DNA from 4 places in the Vibrio sp. B1Z05 genome. Region 1 is predicted to be linked to each of the others. Evidence: predicted binding sites of a transcription regulator. Region 1 holds the regulator's gene; each other region holds the start of a gene.
What was found. Region 1 encodes PurR, which represses purine synthesis genes. Its sites were predicted from a motif close to TNANGNAAACGTTTNCNTNA; they were not measured.

Region 1 (4,040 bases):
TCTTAGTGAAAATGGGCGATTTGTGTAAAAACATTATCCCGTACATGTGGCTGTATAGCTTGTTTGCTTGGATTGTGATGCCGCAAAAAGGGCAAGTTGAATCTCGTTTGATGTTTGTACGAGAAGCAAGAAAGTTATGTCAAAAAGAGTTTAAACGTTGGTTTAAGCTGGCAGCTGATGTTAACCCGCTAATGCGCTACTTTAGAGATAAAGAGCTTGATATTCCGACTCTATATTTAATGGGTGACAAGGACTACATGTTCATCAAGCCGGTAAAAGAGATGGTTTCGGTTCACCAAAATAGCCAGTTGGTAGAAATAGAAAATTGCGGCCATGTTTGTAACGTGGAAAAGCCTCAAGAGTTCAATGACAAATCTATCGAGTTTATTCGTTCACAAAGCTAGATGTCGCAAAGATAGAGGTATCAAAGTTAAATATTGCACTCAATAACTAGGATACTAAACCAATATCGCTTCATCAGTGGTGCTAGCGCCACATTGCCAGCATAAGGCAAACTGCCCCTCATTTATTTCCCCACAATCATCACAGCGCCAATCTGAGCTGTGATTGTGTCTATCTTCAAATTCTGCAATCAGGGCTTTGGCTTGCTGTTGCTTGTGCTCGTCGACTAGCCACAGATAGGGCAGGCTAGAGTCATCCATTGGCAACTCTCCTTGCAGACCAAATAACCCTTCTCCGCGCACTTCTACCTGAATGCGATGACTACGCAAAAGCTCACATAAAATATGAGCTTGAGGCGGGTTTTGCGCAACGTATAACTTCATGAATATCCTTTAGGTTGCGATGATGGATTAAGCAGGGCTAGAGCCGTTTTGTGGTCGAATCTTACCCATGATCCACTTAGCAATGAGCGGGAATAAACCTAACAGAGCAAAAGAAGCCAATACGGTAGGCGAAACAATGCCAGATAAGCTGTCTATTTCTGCCAGTTGCGTCCCAGCGTTTAGATACACCATAGTCCCGGCCAGCATGCCAAGTTGGCTAAATACATAGTATTTTACAACCGAGATAGGGGTTAGCCCCATCAATAGGTTAATCAGGAAAAACGGAAATACGGGAATTAGACGCAATGAGAATAGATAAAAGGCACCGTCACGTTCAACGCCTTTGTTAATGGCGTCAAGTTTAGAGCCAAACTTAGCTTGTACCCAATCACGCAATAGGTAGCGACTGCTTAAAAAGGCTAAGGTTGCGCCAATGGTGCTGGCAAATGAGACCAATAGTAAGCTGGTCCAGAAGCCAAACAGTGCTGCGCCAAGTAAAGTCACCACCGCAGCGCCAGGAATGGAAAAGGCCGTAACAAATACGTAGCCAATAAAGTAGATAGTCGCTGACAATACGAAGTTATTTTCAATATGCGTATTGAGGGCCAATTGCTGAGTTTTGGCATTTTCTAAAGTGAAGTACTGACCGAAGTTGATGCCGAGTAATACAATCGCTGCAACTAAAATTAGCCCGATTATCAATTTCTTATTCATGAGAGCGTCCTTATCATCCTGAGTAAGTATAGAGACAGGATCAATAATAGGAAACTTTCACCAGTTGCGTATTTTATTTAATTTATTCTCAGCAGATACAAATAAAAAAGGCTAGAAATCATTAAGATATCTAGCCTTATTCAGTTAAATGGTCACGTTAACTAGCGTTTAGGTTTCTCACGCTTGAGCGCTCTACCAACTCTGGGTGCATTTCAAAAATGCGGCGGTCGTGCTCTTTATTTTTAATGCGCTCTAGCAAGATCTCAAAGGCGGTTTTACCCACGCGACGTTTTGGCTGATGTATCGTGGTAAGAGGCGGCGCAAAATAGCCAGCTAAATCGATATTATCGTAACCAATTACAGAGATATCTTCTGGAACGGCAATGCCATGTTGAGTCAGACGGCTAATTAAACCCAGCGCCATGATGTCGTTAAAGCAGAAAATAGCCGTAGGGCGTTCACTTTCTGCAAGAGCAACCAGTTTGTCAGCCGTTTCAACTGCGGTATCACATTCAAAGTTACCTTCGAAAATGAAATCGTCGTTGTACGGGATATTAGCTTGAGCCAATGCTCTTTTATAGCCAGACATACGCTCAATACAAGCAAGCTTTTCAGTTTGACCGGTTAAACAGCCAATTTTCGTATGTCCATTTTCAACCAGATATTTAGTGGCAAGGTAGCCACCTTCTTCTGAGTTATCAATGATCTTGTCTGCAGAAGAGGACTCTGGGCCCCAATCCATCACCACTTTAGGAATGCCTGGGTGAGAATCTAGCATTTCACGTAACTCTTCGGTTAAGTCAGAGCACATCACTAATATTCCATCTACGCGCTTTTCGGCAAGCATACGAATGTAATCGCGCTGCTTTTCGTACAGTCCGCCAGTGTTACATAAGATCAACGTATAGCCTTGACGATAACAGTAACTTTCAACGCCATCGACCACTTCCGCGAAGAAGGGGTTAGTGGATTGAGTTACCAACATGCCAATGGTTCTAGTGGTGTTGCATTTTAAGCTACGAGCAACCGCACTTGGCGCATAGTTGAGCTCTTTTACAGCTTCCATAACACGTTCTTGTGTTGTTTCAGCCACAAAACGTGTTTTATTGATAACGTGTGAAACTGTAGTGGTGGAGACACCAGCCAGTTTTGCGACGTCTTTTATGGTTGCCATAGGAGACCTTGTAAATATAAGTAATGATTATAAAATGCGTTGAATTATTGAGTAATTTGCACTCAAAATCACATTGCAAACGATTGCGGGGGAGTCTAGCCATAAATGATGAAACTGACAACGCATTTATGACGATAATGTGAATCTATTTTCGGTAACTGAGCTATTTTTCATTACTGAGATAACGACAATCAATTTCACAAAATTTAACTAACAGTTCAGCGACCGCAGAATAGAAACCAAATTCATCATATTTAGTGCAGTTTACCGAAAATTGTGGAATCCAACTCAGTAAATGTTGCTCAATGAATGACTTCTGTTCGCTAAGGGCTGATTCTAGATGTGATTCCATTTCTAGCGCGTTTGAGCGCATGATTAGATTGCCAATAAAGTCGAGTTCAACAGCCAGATGATCGGCAGGCTCGTTAAAGCACTTATCCACTTCAATGCCATGCTCTAACATAACTTGCGTCATCTGCTGAGCAGGGGTGCCAGTAAGCGCCTTGTTTTCATCAATATAAACAGAGGCGCAGGGCTGGGCAGTTTGTTTGTCAGAGGCTAAAAATAAGTCGTAGAAATCAGCGGATAATTCAAGTTGAGCACCCGGGCGTTGTTGCAGTCGCTCAAGAGCATCCAGTAAGCGTTTAGCGGCTGTGGCTAGGGTTTCATTTTCGGCTAAACCATTAATGAAACCCCTCACTTCAGGGGTTTGATAGGCAATCAGTTCGTCTTGGGTCAGCTCTTTAGAAAATAAGCTGGAAAACCACCAATAAATTTCTGCCCGCTGTTCATTAAACTGCTTGAGCTCTTGCATTGTTTAACCCATAACTCGTTAGCAAACTACAACACCAGCTTCTAAGTTGGCGAAAATATAGACGTTCACTAAATTATGAGTCACTTATTTGCTACTGACAAGATCTCGTATGTTTTTCCACCACTTACCCATAGTTTCGTGCCAGTAGCGTTCCGTTTGCTCTAGGTATCGTGCTTGCGGTGTGTACTTTTGCCACGCTTGATTAATATTGGATTGGGCTAAGTAATTGGTCGGTGCTGGAGTAGGGTTTAGACCGGCGCTGTGAAACTCGCGCAGGGCGCGTTCCATATGACTGGCCGAAGTAACCAGTGACATATGCTTTTCACCGACAAAGCCCGCTGCTTGTCTGGCTTCTTCCCAAGTATCTTGCGCCGTTTCTAATAAAATAATATCCGATTTAGCCACGCCTAGTGCTAATGCCACCGTCGCCATCATTCGTGCTTGGCTCATTTCTGAGCCGCCATCATAGCCAGATAAAATCAATTTTGCGCCGGGATACATGCGCAATATACGAATGCCTTCACTAAGGCGCATTAACGCGGTGCGACTTAAT
Region 2 (4,040 bases), 440 kb from region 1:
CTCCAGTGGTAGGGTGCAGTCTGTGATAGTAGTTAGGGACAATTTTATCCAACACTGATTTGTCAGCAAGGCCTGCGGCGTGAGTATGGTTATACACCACGTCCATTACGACGTTCATTTTTATATCAGACTTAATTGCCGCAACCATAGTGCGAAACTCTAAAATACGTTGCATGCCATTGGCACTGGTGGCATACGATCCTTCAGGTGTTGAATAATGAAAGGGATCATAGCCCCAATTGTAGCTGTCGTTGTTAGCGATGATACCGGTTAACTCTTGTACTAGTGGCGTTGTTGAACTGTCTTTGTTTTTGAGCTGTTGCAGTACTTGTATTCCTGTTAGGGAGCTTTCGCAGTATAAAGAAAAATCGGCATGACGCAGCAGCTGTGGATTGGTCTGACAAAGGGTTTTAAACGGCTGATTGATATCGGCAATTTCAGTGATTTCTTCATTGATAGTGGCAATATCAAACACGGGTAATAAATGTAAGTGACTCGCTCCACGCCGTGACAGTGACTTTAAATGTTTTACAGGTAATGAATTATTGTCAGTAAAAGCAAGGTATTTGCCTCTATGTGCTTCGATTGTGGAGAGATCAAGGGCAGAGAAGTCTCGTACATGAGTTTCATAAATTATAAAAGATGCGGGATTTTTCTGCGCTATAGGCGCGCGCAATTCATCCCAACCAGCAGGCTTTAACCTGGGGTGATTAAGATCGACCACTTGGCTATGCTGAGAATTGGTAGAAAGACTTAACGAATAAGGGTCAGTAACTGACACGGTTTCTATTTTTGCTGAACTAGGATGAAACAGAGTCACTTGATAATGATAAAAATCTCCGTGCCCAAGGTTGGCGTATTCAACAAACCAACTACCTGATGCATAATCACGACGCATGAGAATCGGTGTATCAGCCTGCATCTGTTGGTTAAACGGGATGAGTTTAACTTGTTGTGCAGTAGGCGCCCAAACACGAAATGCAGTGGTGTTTGTCTCACTATTAAATACGGCGCCAAATTGAAGATCTTTTGTTTGTTCAGCATACAAGGCATCTAATAATGATGCAGTTTGCACTCTGGTTACGGATTGTAATTTAGATAAGTTATTCGCATCTTTATCGCCCTGATTATAACTGGCCACCCAGATCTGACCACGAATCAAATGATCAATTGAGTGTTCAGACTCCTTATGTTGTATCTGGTAAGCTTTAAACTGCGTTGCAAGGTGAGGATATTGCTGTTTCCATGAATCCTCGTTAGTTTCAACAAGCGCGAGAGTGATAGAAGCTCCCTCAATTAGATCCTCTTGTTCGTTAACACTCATTCCTCCTTTTGGCGCAATGACCAGTTGAGCTTGGTCAGTTTCAATAGGAAGCAATATCAACGAAGGTGTAATCCAATGTGCTTTGGCACCCTGTAGAGCAATAGAGGATTTAGGCAGAGTTTTTGACGGAGTATAAAAAACACGATTAGTATCTTTGAACACGTAGCCTACCTTAGCGCCTGCTGAAGGCGATTTTGCGAATATCAGCTTTAAGTGGGATGTTTGATAAGTAGGATCAAAACTGTGCGGCGTAAAATTAACGCAACTTGCGTCGGCTTCGATAGGGATATCCCAATACAGCCCATAATCAGGATCACGGCCGGCAGGTTCTAGCCCATAATTCCATTCTGTGTCGTCACTTTGATAGCCAGAACATGCTTCGGTGTTCCAAACATGTAATGTGTATTCGGTGCTCGTTTGACCTTCATTGAAATATATTCGTGCAATATTGGGGTTACTTAATGTCGCGCTAGTCAGTGTATTTTGTTCACTAGAACCACTGGAGCAGGCGAGGGTAGAGAGTGCAATTATGCTACTAAAACAGAGCTTAAAATAACCTTTAAAAGGTGAAAATAATGCGGTCATGAAATTCCTTTTCCAACAACTTTTATCGCCAATTTGTGTAATGAAACCATTAAAATCATTACCTCAGCTTATCTGTCTTTACCAATATTCCTTATTAACATAGTAGAACAACCGACTGAAATTACTGAAAATATGACACTTTTTTGTAATCTTTACTTATAATTAAGTAGCCTTTAATTATAAAATTTAACGTAAATGTAGTTGAATTTTCTAAGTGTCTAATTCTTATAAATTTTATTTAGAAAAAAGTTGGCGAAAGTGAAAACCTTGTCATACACTTTCGAACGAGTCATCAATATGTAGTTGATTGTAGAGACAAATTTTAGGAGCTAACGTAAGGTTTCATTGAGTTTGAAATCGTGGAGGGATTAACTCCTGCGTAGCTATTGATTCATCTAGCTTTGAGGGAAGTTTTATGGCGCTTACCAAGGCCGATTTGGCTGAAAACCTGTTTGAAAATCTTGGGTATAGTAAACGGGATGCCAAGGAAACCGTGGAAGTGTTTTTTGAAGAAATTCGGAAATCACTCGAAAGTGGCGAACAGGTAAAACTATCTGGATTCGGTAACTTTGATCTACGGGAAAAGAAAGAACGTCCTGGACGAAACCCAAAAACAGGGGAAGATATACCTATTTCCGCACGTCGCGTGGTCACATTTAGACCCGGTCAGAAGCTGAAAGCTCGCGTTGAAGAGCTGAAAAAAGACGACGTAAAATAATACGTTGCTCATTAACAGTTTAAATATTTAGCGGTTTAACAAAAAAGAGGTCTTAAGACCTCTTTTTTAGTATCTAGTGTCAGCTAAAACTACTAAGCGTTAGTAGTTAATTTTGATTTTCTTAGCGGCGCTCGTTGCCGAGTGGACGGCTAACGTAGTGTCTTTGGCGCGAGTTAAAATCACTCCTAAGCGGCGGCGACCATCGATATCAGGCTTACCAAATAGGCGAATTTGCGTATCAGGATTAGCAACGGCTTCGTCGATGCCAGTGTAAGAAAGATTAGTTGAAGTGCCTTGACCAAGAATCACAGCGGAAGCTGCCGGCCCGGTTTGTCTGATCTTATTGATTGGGCTGCCGGTAAATGCACGCACGTGCAGGGCAAACTCAGACATATCTTGAGAGATCATAGTCACCATACCGGTATCATGCGGGCGAGGTGAGACTTCATTAAAGATCACTTTATCGCCTTTAATAAACAGCTCTACGCCGAAGATGCCGTAGCCACCTAGTGCATTGACGATTTGCTCTGCAACGTACTCAGCGGCTTTGATAGCCACTTCTGACATCTGTTGTGGCTGCCAAGACTCACGGTAATCGCCATCTTCTTGACGGTGGCCAATTGGCGCACAGAAGTGAACACCATCGACAGCACGTACTGTCAGTAGGGTGATCTCATAATCAAAATCAATGAAGCCTTCAACAATCACGCGGCCTTCACCACTGCGACCGCCAGCTTGAGAGTAGTCCCATGCTGTCTGTACATCGTCAGTAGTGCGTATAACGCTCTGTCCCTTGCCTGATGAGCTCATTACAGGCTTAACCACGCACGGTAGGCCAACTTCTTCTACAGCTTGCGAGAACTCCTCAAAGGTATCAGCAAAACGATACTCAGAGGTGGTTAGGTGCAATTCTTCACCCGCAAGGCGACGGATGCCTTCACGGTTCATTGTCAGTTGGGTCGCGCGAGCGTTAGGTACGACGGTGGTGCCTTTCTTTTCAAGCTCAACTAGAGTATCAGTCGCAATCGCTTCGATTTCAGGAACAATATAAGTCGGCTGCTCTTGCTCGACTATCTTAGCCAGAGCATCGCCATCTAGCATATCAAGTACGTAGCTGCGGTGAGCAACTTGCATGGCTGGGGCATTGTCGTATTTATCACAAGCGATAACTTCAATACCTAAACGTTGGCATTCAATGGCCACTTCTTTACCTAGCTCACCAGAGCCGAGTAATAAAACTTTAGTTGCACTTGGTGCTGTTGCCGTACCCAACATAGTCGTTCCTTTAAGATTATGATTTTTTTAGCTGATAATACTCATTTTTTTATTGAGCGCAATCGTTTGCCTGTCGATATTTGGTAAATTTTGATGAGAACACCATAACTGACGCTATGGTGTTTTTATGCGAAGAAA
Region 3 (4,040 bases), 330 kb from region 1:
TCATTATAAATGCAATGCGCAGCGGTTAGCACATACTGTGGGGCAATTAATACGCCACCACAATAGGGGTAATAGCGGTCATTGGAGCCATATCCCGAGGGGTCATAATATAAGCTAACAAAAGAGCGATAGTCTTTTACGGTAGCATTAATACCGTTGACTATATAAGCGCTATTTTGATTTTCTGGAGTTGGTGCGCTGTGAGCACTCACCGTGAATAAACTAAGAAGAACAGTGAGCCATGGAATGCGCATATTAACCTCGTTATATGAAAACTAAGATTCTATAATGCTGATTAAATACTCGCCATATGCAACAAATTTTCAGAGAAAGGGTTTTTTATTATTTGTGACATGAAAACAGAGAATAGTATTGAAAAAAATCAATCTATTTGCGGTAAAAAGAAGCGTTATGGGGTAGTTATTGCTGCCAAACTACGCGACCTGAAATGATATCTTGAACCACTTTAGGGTAAAGAATATGCTCCGCTTTTTGCACCTTAGCTAATAGTGATTGCGGACAATCGTGCGCTTCAATCGCAACTTTCGCTTGCTCTATGATAGGGCCACTATCTAGCTTTGGCGTGACAAAGTGCACGCTACTGCCGTGTTCACTATCTCCAGCTTCAATCGCGCGCTGGTGGGTGTGTAAACCTGGATATTTAGGCAACAAAGAAGGGTGGATGTTGATCATTTTACCTAGGTAATGATTCACAAAACCGTCGGTAAGAATACGCATGTAACCTGCTAGCACAATGATATCGGGCTGATAGTCATCAATAATGCTCATCACCGCTTGATCAAAGGATTCTCGGTCAGAGAAGTCGGTATGCGATTTTACATGGGTAGGGATATTGGCTTGCTGTGCTCGCTGTAAACCAAATGCATCAGCGCGGTTACTGATAACCGCACTGACTTGACCGTCAATGTCGCCTTTAATACAAGCATCAATAATAGCCTGTAAATTACTTCCATTCCCTGAAATTAAGACGACAATTTTAGTCATTATTATTTGATCTCTACTTGCTCTTCTTCGCCATTTGCTTGTGCAATTTGACCAATAACCCAAGCGTTTTCACCTTCTTCTTTAAGAAGTTGAACAGCTTGCTCAGCTTGATCTTGAGGCAAAGCAACGATTAGGCCAACACCACAGTTAAATGTACGATACATTTCGCGAGTGTCAACGTTACCGTTTTCTTGTAGCCAGTTGAAGATAGTAGGCCAGTTCCAGCTGTTACCATCGATAACCGCTTTAGTACCTTCAGGTAGAACGCGTGGGATGTTTTCCCAGAAACCGCCACCAGTAATATGAGAGATAGCATGGATATCGTGCTTCTCAATCATTTTAAGTGCAGATTTGATGTAGATTTTTGTTGGTTCTAATAGGTGTTCGCCTAGAGGTTTGCCTTCTAGATCTTGGTTTAGATCCGCTTTAGACACTTCAAGGATTTTACGAACTAGTGAGTAGCCGTTTGAGTGTGGGCCACTTGAACCTACTGCGATAAGTGCATCACCAGCGGCAACTTTAGTGCCATCAATGATGTCTTCTTTTTCAACAACACCTACACAGAAGCCAGCAACATCGTAATCGTCACCTTCATACATGCCTGGCATTTCTGCTGTTTCGCCACCGATTAGTGAACAACCAGATTGCACACAACCTTCAGCAATACCCGCAACAACGTCAGCGGCTGTATCTATGTCAAGCTTCCCTGTTGCATAGTAATCTAAGAAAAATAGAGGTTCAGCACCTTGAACGATAAGGTCATTTACACACATAGCCACTAAATCAACACCGATGGTGTCATGTTTTTTCATGTCTAGTGCAAGACGCAGTTTAGTACCAACGCCGTCTGTACCCGAAACCAGTACCGGTTGCTTATATTTGGTTGGCAATTCGCATAATGCGCCAAAGCCACCAATGCCACCCATGACCTCTGGACGACGTGTGCGCTTTACAGCACCTTTAATTTTGTCAACCAGTGCGTTGCCAGCGTCAATGTCTACACCAGCATCTTTGTAGCTAAGAGAAGCCTTGTTACTACTCACGGGAAATTCCTCGTTTAGATAAAGTTAGGGAAGAAAAATCGGCGCTATTCTAACAAGGGATAATCGACAATAGCAAACGTTTGCGTGGTTATTTACGTTTGTTATTGATTTATCCCCCTTATGTGAGAGAAAAATAACCACAAAAACCGAATTAGATAGGTAAATTGAAGCAATAAGCAGATTGTACTCGCAATCAATAATTAATTGCTCACTAATACCTATGTAGCTCGTAAGTTAGCATAGTTTGGGTATATAATTCGGAGGTTTATTGAATTCAGATTGGAGAAAGATATGAGAGTTGTTGAGGTAAAACATCCACTTGTAAAGCATAAACTTGGTTTAATGCGCGAAGGTAACATTAGCACTAAGCGTTTTAGAGAGTTAGCAACTGAAGTGGGTAGCCTACTAACTTATGAAGCAACCGCTGATTTTGAAACAGAACGTGTCACTATCGAAGGATGGGATGGTTCGGTTGAAGTTGATCAAATTAAAGGCAAAAAAGTAACTGTAGTGCCAATCTTACGTGCCGGTCTTGGCATGATGGACGGCGTATTGGAACACATGCCGAGTGCTAAAATCAGTGTTGTGGGTATCTACCGTGACGAAGAAACATTAGAACCTGTACCGTATTTTAATAAGTTGGCATCATGCATTGATCAACGTATTGCTCTAGTTGTTGACCCAATGCTAGCAACTGGCGGGTCTATGATTGCAACTATTGATCTATTGAAAGAGAAAGGCTGTAAAGTTATTAAAGCACTGGTTTTGGTTGCCGCTCCTGAAGGTATCGAAGCGCTAGAAAAAGCGCACCCAGATATCGAGCTATTCACTGCAGCTATCGACGAATGCCTAAACGACAAAGGCTACATTGTTCCGGGTCTTGGCGATGCGGGCGACAAGATTTTTGGTACTAAGTAACGCTAAATAAAACCATACGGTAGGGTACTTTTAAACAGGCTCTACTTGTTGGTTTTAGTATCTTCGCTTATCCTTTTCTAACTAATTAATATTACTGAGTTATTTATGCGATTATTAGCTTGTTTGCTAGCAACATTAACCTCTTTTTCTGCACTTGCGGTTACCAAAGTGAATGTGTTTGATACTGATGCTGTCGTTTTTGAACAGCAAGAAGGAGCCAAACACAGTGGTGAAGAGTTAGCGCGCCGCGAAGGCATGCGAGAAGTTATTGTACGAGCAACGGGTGATTCAGCCTCTTTAGATAATCCAGTTGTGCAAAAAGCCATTACCCAAAGTAGCCGTTTTTTGTCGACGATCATGCCATCTCAAAGAAATGGTCAACCTATCTTAAAAATGTCTTTTAACTCCAAGCAGATCCAATCTTTACTAGCTCAGGCAAATTTACCTTATTGGCCGGAAGAGCGCGCCCGTTTGTTGGTTTGGGTTGTAGAAGACAATGGCTATGATAGAACCATTAGCTGGGAGCAGTCAGAGCGAACCTCTGTGGCGAACCTAAGATATGTGGCAGGTCAAAAAGGGCTTCCTATTATTGTTCCTGTTGGTGATATTGATGATGTCACTAGCATCAAGCCGACAGAGCTGTGGGGTGGTTTTACCAAGCAAATCTCGAGTAGCAGTCGTCGCTACAATGTTGATGCCGTCGTAGTGGCTCGAATTGCCCGTAATGGTCATCAGCAACGTCTGCGTTGGACACTCTACGATGATAAACCTCAGTTTATCGACGACAGTGCATTGTCTCCGGTTTCTGGCGAGGCTTCAGGTACAAATAAACAAGTAACAGAAGCTTTAGTGGCAGAGCTAGGTCGTTACTACGCGAACAAAAGCGCAACCAAAAGCAGCGGTGAAGTGGCTTCATCAATTGATGTTAAATTCTCTGGCGTAAATGACGCGTTCTCGTTTTTCAGCATTGAACGTATGTTAGAAAGTTTACCAAGCGTTGCATCGGTAGAGCTGAGTCATGTAGTGGGTGATGATGTTGATTTTCAAGTTAACTTAATTACCGATAAAGCCGAC
Region 4 (4,040 bases), 1.1 Mb from region 1:
TCAAGGCATTGATTGCGGTTTTGCCTTGGTAGAATACCTTGTTAACTTGCTTAATCTCTATCATCAAAAAGCCTGCTTGATTAGGGAGAGGATCTAAAATCTTTCAGAGATGCTAGATAGTTCACAGAATGAAGTCAATAGATATTTTTACGTCTAGACGTCTAAAGCTGAAAACGTAGGTGCGAGTGACCCCAAAGCGTGCGATAATTATCCCCATATCAAGCAAACAATGCAGAGTAATTTACCGTGTCTAAACCCGCTGTTTTTTTGGATCGTGATGGTGTCATTAATGTCGATCATGGTTATGTCCATGATGAGCATGATTTTGAATATATCCCTGGAGTTTTTGAAGCGACAGAGCAGCTACAAAAAATGGGTTATATGTTAGTGCTAGTGACCAATCAATCGGGCATTGCACGCGGTAAGTTCACCGAAGAGCGATTTGAATCGTTAACGCAGTGGATGGATTGGAATTTTTCTGATCATGGTGTGGAGTTTGATGGTATCTATTATTGCCCGCACCATCCTGAGCACGGTATCGGTGAATACAAACAAGATTGTGATTGTCGCAAACCTAAGCCGGGCATGTTTATTTCGGCGCGAGATTTTCTGAAAATTGATATGGAAAATTCGGTTATGGTTGGCGATAAAGCCGAAGATCTTATGGCAGCAGAAGCCGCTGGCGTTAAAACTAAGATTTTAGTGCGTACTGGTAAACCTGTTACCGACAGAGGCGAAGCGATTGCAACAGTTGTACTCGATAGCATTAAAGATGTACCCGCTTATTTATCGCAGCAATAAGGGGTAATTGGCGATTTAGTCGCTGAGCTTTTAAGTTGAAACTATGCTTCACAGGCTTTGACTATGTCAAAGCCTGTTTTGTATGTGCTTATATCTGACTACAGGTGTAAATCTTTCGCTGAGCGGTGAGTGCTTACCGTGAACGAAATACTATTGATAATGAACGGTATAGCGAGTGGGCTTATGGTTCATCCATAAAATCATATTGATAAAGACGGCGGCAACAATCGACCAAGCAATTAGCGTTAACGGAATAAAATACAGTGAGCAGATAAGGATAGTGATATCAAACAATAACTGACTCTTTCCAACCGACACGCCAAATTTATCCTGAATGACTAGGCACAATACGTTTGATCCCCCCAAACTCGCTCGATGACGAAATAGCACCAATAAGCCGAGCCCAATACACATCCCGCCCGCAATAGCCGCAAAAATTGGGGATAGAAATTCAAACTTAACCAAGTGATGCAGATTATCGGCCATTATTGAGACCAAAGAAACGCATATGACACTATTAATGGTGAAGCGTTTGCCTAATCGAAACCAAGCTAGAAAATAAAAAGGGATATTGACCAAAAAGTACATAGTACCGAAGCTGAGGTCGATAAACTGGGTAAACAGTAAGCCTAACCCTGCTGTGCCTCCCACGATCATTGATGATGACTTTAAAAAAAAGATCCCAATGGCAACCAACAAGGTGCCGGTAAAGATAGCTGCGCAATCTTCAAGAAAACTGTGTTTATTCATTGGAGTTAACCTCACAAAACCAGTCGCGAATAGTATAGGAAAAGTGCGCTTTATCGAATTGTTTCGGCAAAATTGTCGTTAACATCGTGTAATTTTTGATTTACACGGTGTAAAGTTGAAGGCCTCAAATAAGATAATCCCATATTAGACCTTTATTCTGTAGGAAAATTAGGTAAATATACCTATAAGAAACAGGGACAAAAAGAATTTGTGATACAAATTTATTTCGGTAAAATGCCGCCAATGCCGTGACGAAAACGTTTGCGTTTAGTCATTGTATGGCTTTTTTAGCTATTTACAGTTTAATCTGAGTCAGGAGATACAGATGCTAAAGCGTGATATGAACATCGCTGATTACGATGCGGATCTATTTGCCGCTATTCAAGAAGAGACAGTGCGCCAAGAAGAGCACATTGAGCTTATCGCTTCAGAAAACTATACAAGCCCACGGGTAATGGAAGCACAGGGTTCACAGTTAACTAACAAATACGCCGAAGGTTATCCGGGCAAGCGTTACTACGGTGGCTGTGAGTATGTTGATAAAGTTGAAACTTTAGCTATCGAACGTGCATGTGAATTGTTTGGTGCAGATTACGCGAACGTTCAGCCACACTCAGGCTCACAAGCCAACAATGCTGTTTATATGGCGCTGCTAAATGCTGGTGATACTGTTCTAGGTATGAGCCTTGCACACGGCGGTCACTTAACTCACGGTTCTCCAGTTAACTTCTCTGGCAAGCTATACAACATCATCCCTTACGGTATTGATGAGAATGGTCAAATTGACTACGAAGAAATGGAAGCACTGGCTGTTGAACACAAGCCTAAGATGATCATCGGTGGCTTCTCTGCTTACTCACAAGTGTGTGATTGGGCGCGTATGCGTGAAATCGCTGACAAAGTGGACGCGTACTTCTTCGTTGATATGGCGCACGTTGCAGGTCTTATTGCAGCAGGTGTTTACCCTAACCCAGTTCCACATGCGCACGTTGTAACAACTACAACGCATAAAACTCTGGCAGGTCCTCGTGGCGGCTTAATCCTTTCTAACGAAGGTGAAGCGCTGTACAAGAAACTGAATTCAGCGGTATTCCCTGGCGGTCAAGGTGGCCCTCTAATGCACGTTATCGCGGGTAAAGCGGTAGCCTTTAAAGAAGCACTAGAGCCAGAATTTAAAGATTACCAAGCTCGCGTTGTTGTTAACGCAAAAGCAATGGTTGCTGAATTCTTAGCGCGTGGATACAACATCGTATCTGGCTCTACTGAGAACCACTTATTCCTTGTTGATCTTATTGATAAAGACATCACAGGTAAAGAAGCTGATGCTGCTCTAGGCTCTGCGAACATTACTGTGAACAAAAACTCGGTACCGAATGATCCTCGCAGCCCATTTGTAACATCGGGTATTCGTGTAGGTTCACCTTCAATTACTCGTCGTGGCTTCACTGAAGAAGACGCGAAAAACCTTGCGGGCTGGATGTGTGACATCCTAGACAACCTAGGTGATGAGTCAGTTATTGAAGCAACTAAAGCTAAAGTACTAGAGATTTGTAAGCGTAAACCTGTTTACGCATAACGGGCAAAACAATAGTGAAAATGAAAGCGAGCCTTTAACGGTTCGCTTTTTTATTGCCAGCAAGATAGCGACTTAGCTTTCTAGATAGATCATAAACAAGCGCGCATCGAGCTCAAGTTGGTGATAGTTCGGTTCCATATGACAGCACAAAGCGTAAAACGCTTTGTTGTGCTCTTTTTCTTTGAGGTGTGCCAGTTCGTGCACGATCAACATACGCAATAAAGGCTCAGGCGCATTTTTAAATACGCTAGCGATACGAATTTCGTTCTTAGATTTTACTTTACTGCCTTGAACTCGTTGTACATAAGAGTGCAAACCCAGCGCATTGTTGATGAGATGAATTTTGTTGTCATAGATAACTTTACTCAGCGGCGCTGTTTTCTTTAAAAAACGGTTTTTAATTTGCATCGTGTACTCAAACAGGGCTTTTTCATGTTTGATACTATGTTGGGTAGGGTAGCGCTGCTCAAACCATTTTTTGAGATTGCCTGACTCGATTAGTTGGCTAACAGGCGTCACTATATGTTCGGGATAACCTTGAACATATCGAAGTAAAGGGTTCATCGTATTCCAATTGAAAGGCTAGAAGCGCTTTATTTTACCTGATTTTGTTACATGGCAAATAAAAAAAGTATCCACTTCATGCAAGGCATTGCGCATTTGTGGTGCTTTAACCGAGTAATTGCGCTCAAAACGCCTTAATGTATAGTCATCAGACTCATTGAGGCGTTGCTTTCTCGGACAGATATTTGTTCTAAGTCCCACTCTTTGGCACAGCTTTCTAATACATTATTGGACATAAATAATTTTGCTTAAAGACCAGTCAAGCCTAACGGCATTAGATTTAATTATGAATATTGCAGCGATAAGCACAGACTTTGAATGAAAACATGCATAGACATTCAAAAGGTAA

Region 2: the regulator PurR is predicted to act here: its motif matches at 2,148-2,167, upstream of ihfA (integration host factor subunit alpha).
Region 3: the regulator PurR is predicted to act here: its motif matches at 2,117-2,136, upstream of purM (phosphoribosylformylglycinamidine cyclo-ligase).
Region 4: the regulator PurR is predicted to act here: its motif matches at 1,801-1,820, upstream of glyA (serine hydroxymethyltransferase).

The regions. Positions count from the first base shown of each region.
Region 1 is NZ_CP130463.1:1,715,821-1,719,860, reverse strand. Features, by position in the region: gene QV280_RS07800 (alpha/beta fold hydrolase) at 1-404, shown strand, start outside; gene QV280_RS07795 (putative signal transducing protein) at 459-785, opposite strand; gene QV280_RS07790 (TVP38/TMEM64 family protein) at 813-1,499, opposite strand; gene purR (HTH-type transcriptional repressor PurR) at 1,657-2,673, opposite strand; gene torD (molecular chaperone TorD) at 2,837-3,487, opposite strand; gene elyC (envelope biogenesis factor ElyC) at 3,572-4,040, opposite strand, start outside.
Region 2 is NZ_CP130463.1:1,273,567-1,277,606, forward strand. Features, by position in the region: gene pulA (pullulanase-type alpha-1,6-glucosidase) at 1-1,909, opposite strand, end outside; gene ihfA (integration host factor subunit alpha) at 2,325-2,627, shown strand; gene purT (formate-dependent phosphoribosylglycinamide formyltransferase) at 2,727-3,902, opposite strand.
Region 3 is NZ_CP130463.1:2,045,941-2,049,980, reverse strand. Features, by position in the region: gene QV280_RS09295 (S1 family peptidase) at 1-254, opposite strand, end outside; gene purN (phosphoribosylglycinamide formyltransferase) at 421-1,005, opposite strand; gene purM (phosphoribosylformylglycinamidine cyclo-ligase) at 1,008-2,048, opposite strand; gene upp (uracil phosphoribosyltransferase) at 2,340-2,966, shown strand; gene QV280_RS09275 (DUF2066 domain-containing protein) at 3,072-4,040, shown strand, end outside.
Region 4 is NZ_CP130463.1:641,478-645,517, forward strand. Features, by position in the region: gene metN (methionine ABC transporter ATP-binding protein MetN) at 1-64, opposite strand, end outside; gene gmhB (D-glycero-beta-D-manno-heptose 1,7-bisphosphate 7-phosphatase) at 247-801, shown strand; gene QV280_RS03040 (YitT family protein) at 952-1,551, opposite strand; gene glyA (serine hydroxymethyltransferase) at 1,877-3,127, shown strand; gene QV280_RS03050 (M48 metallopeptidase family protein) at 3,200-3,691, opposite strand.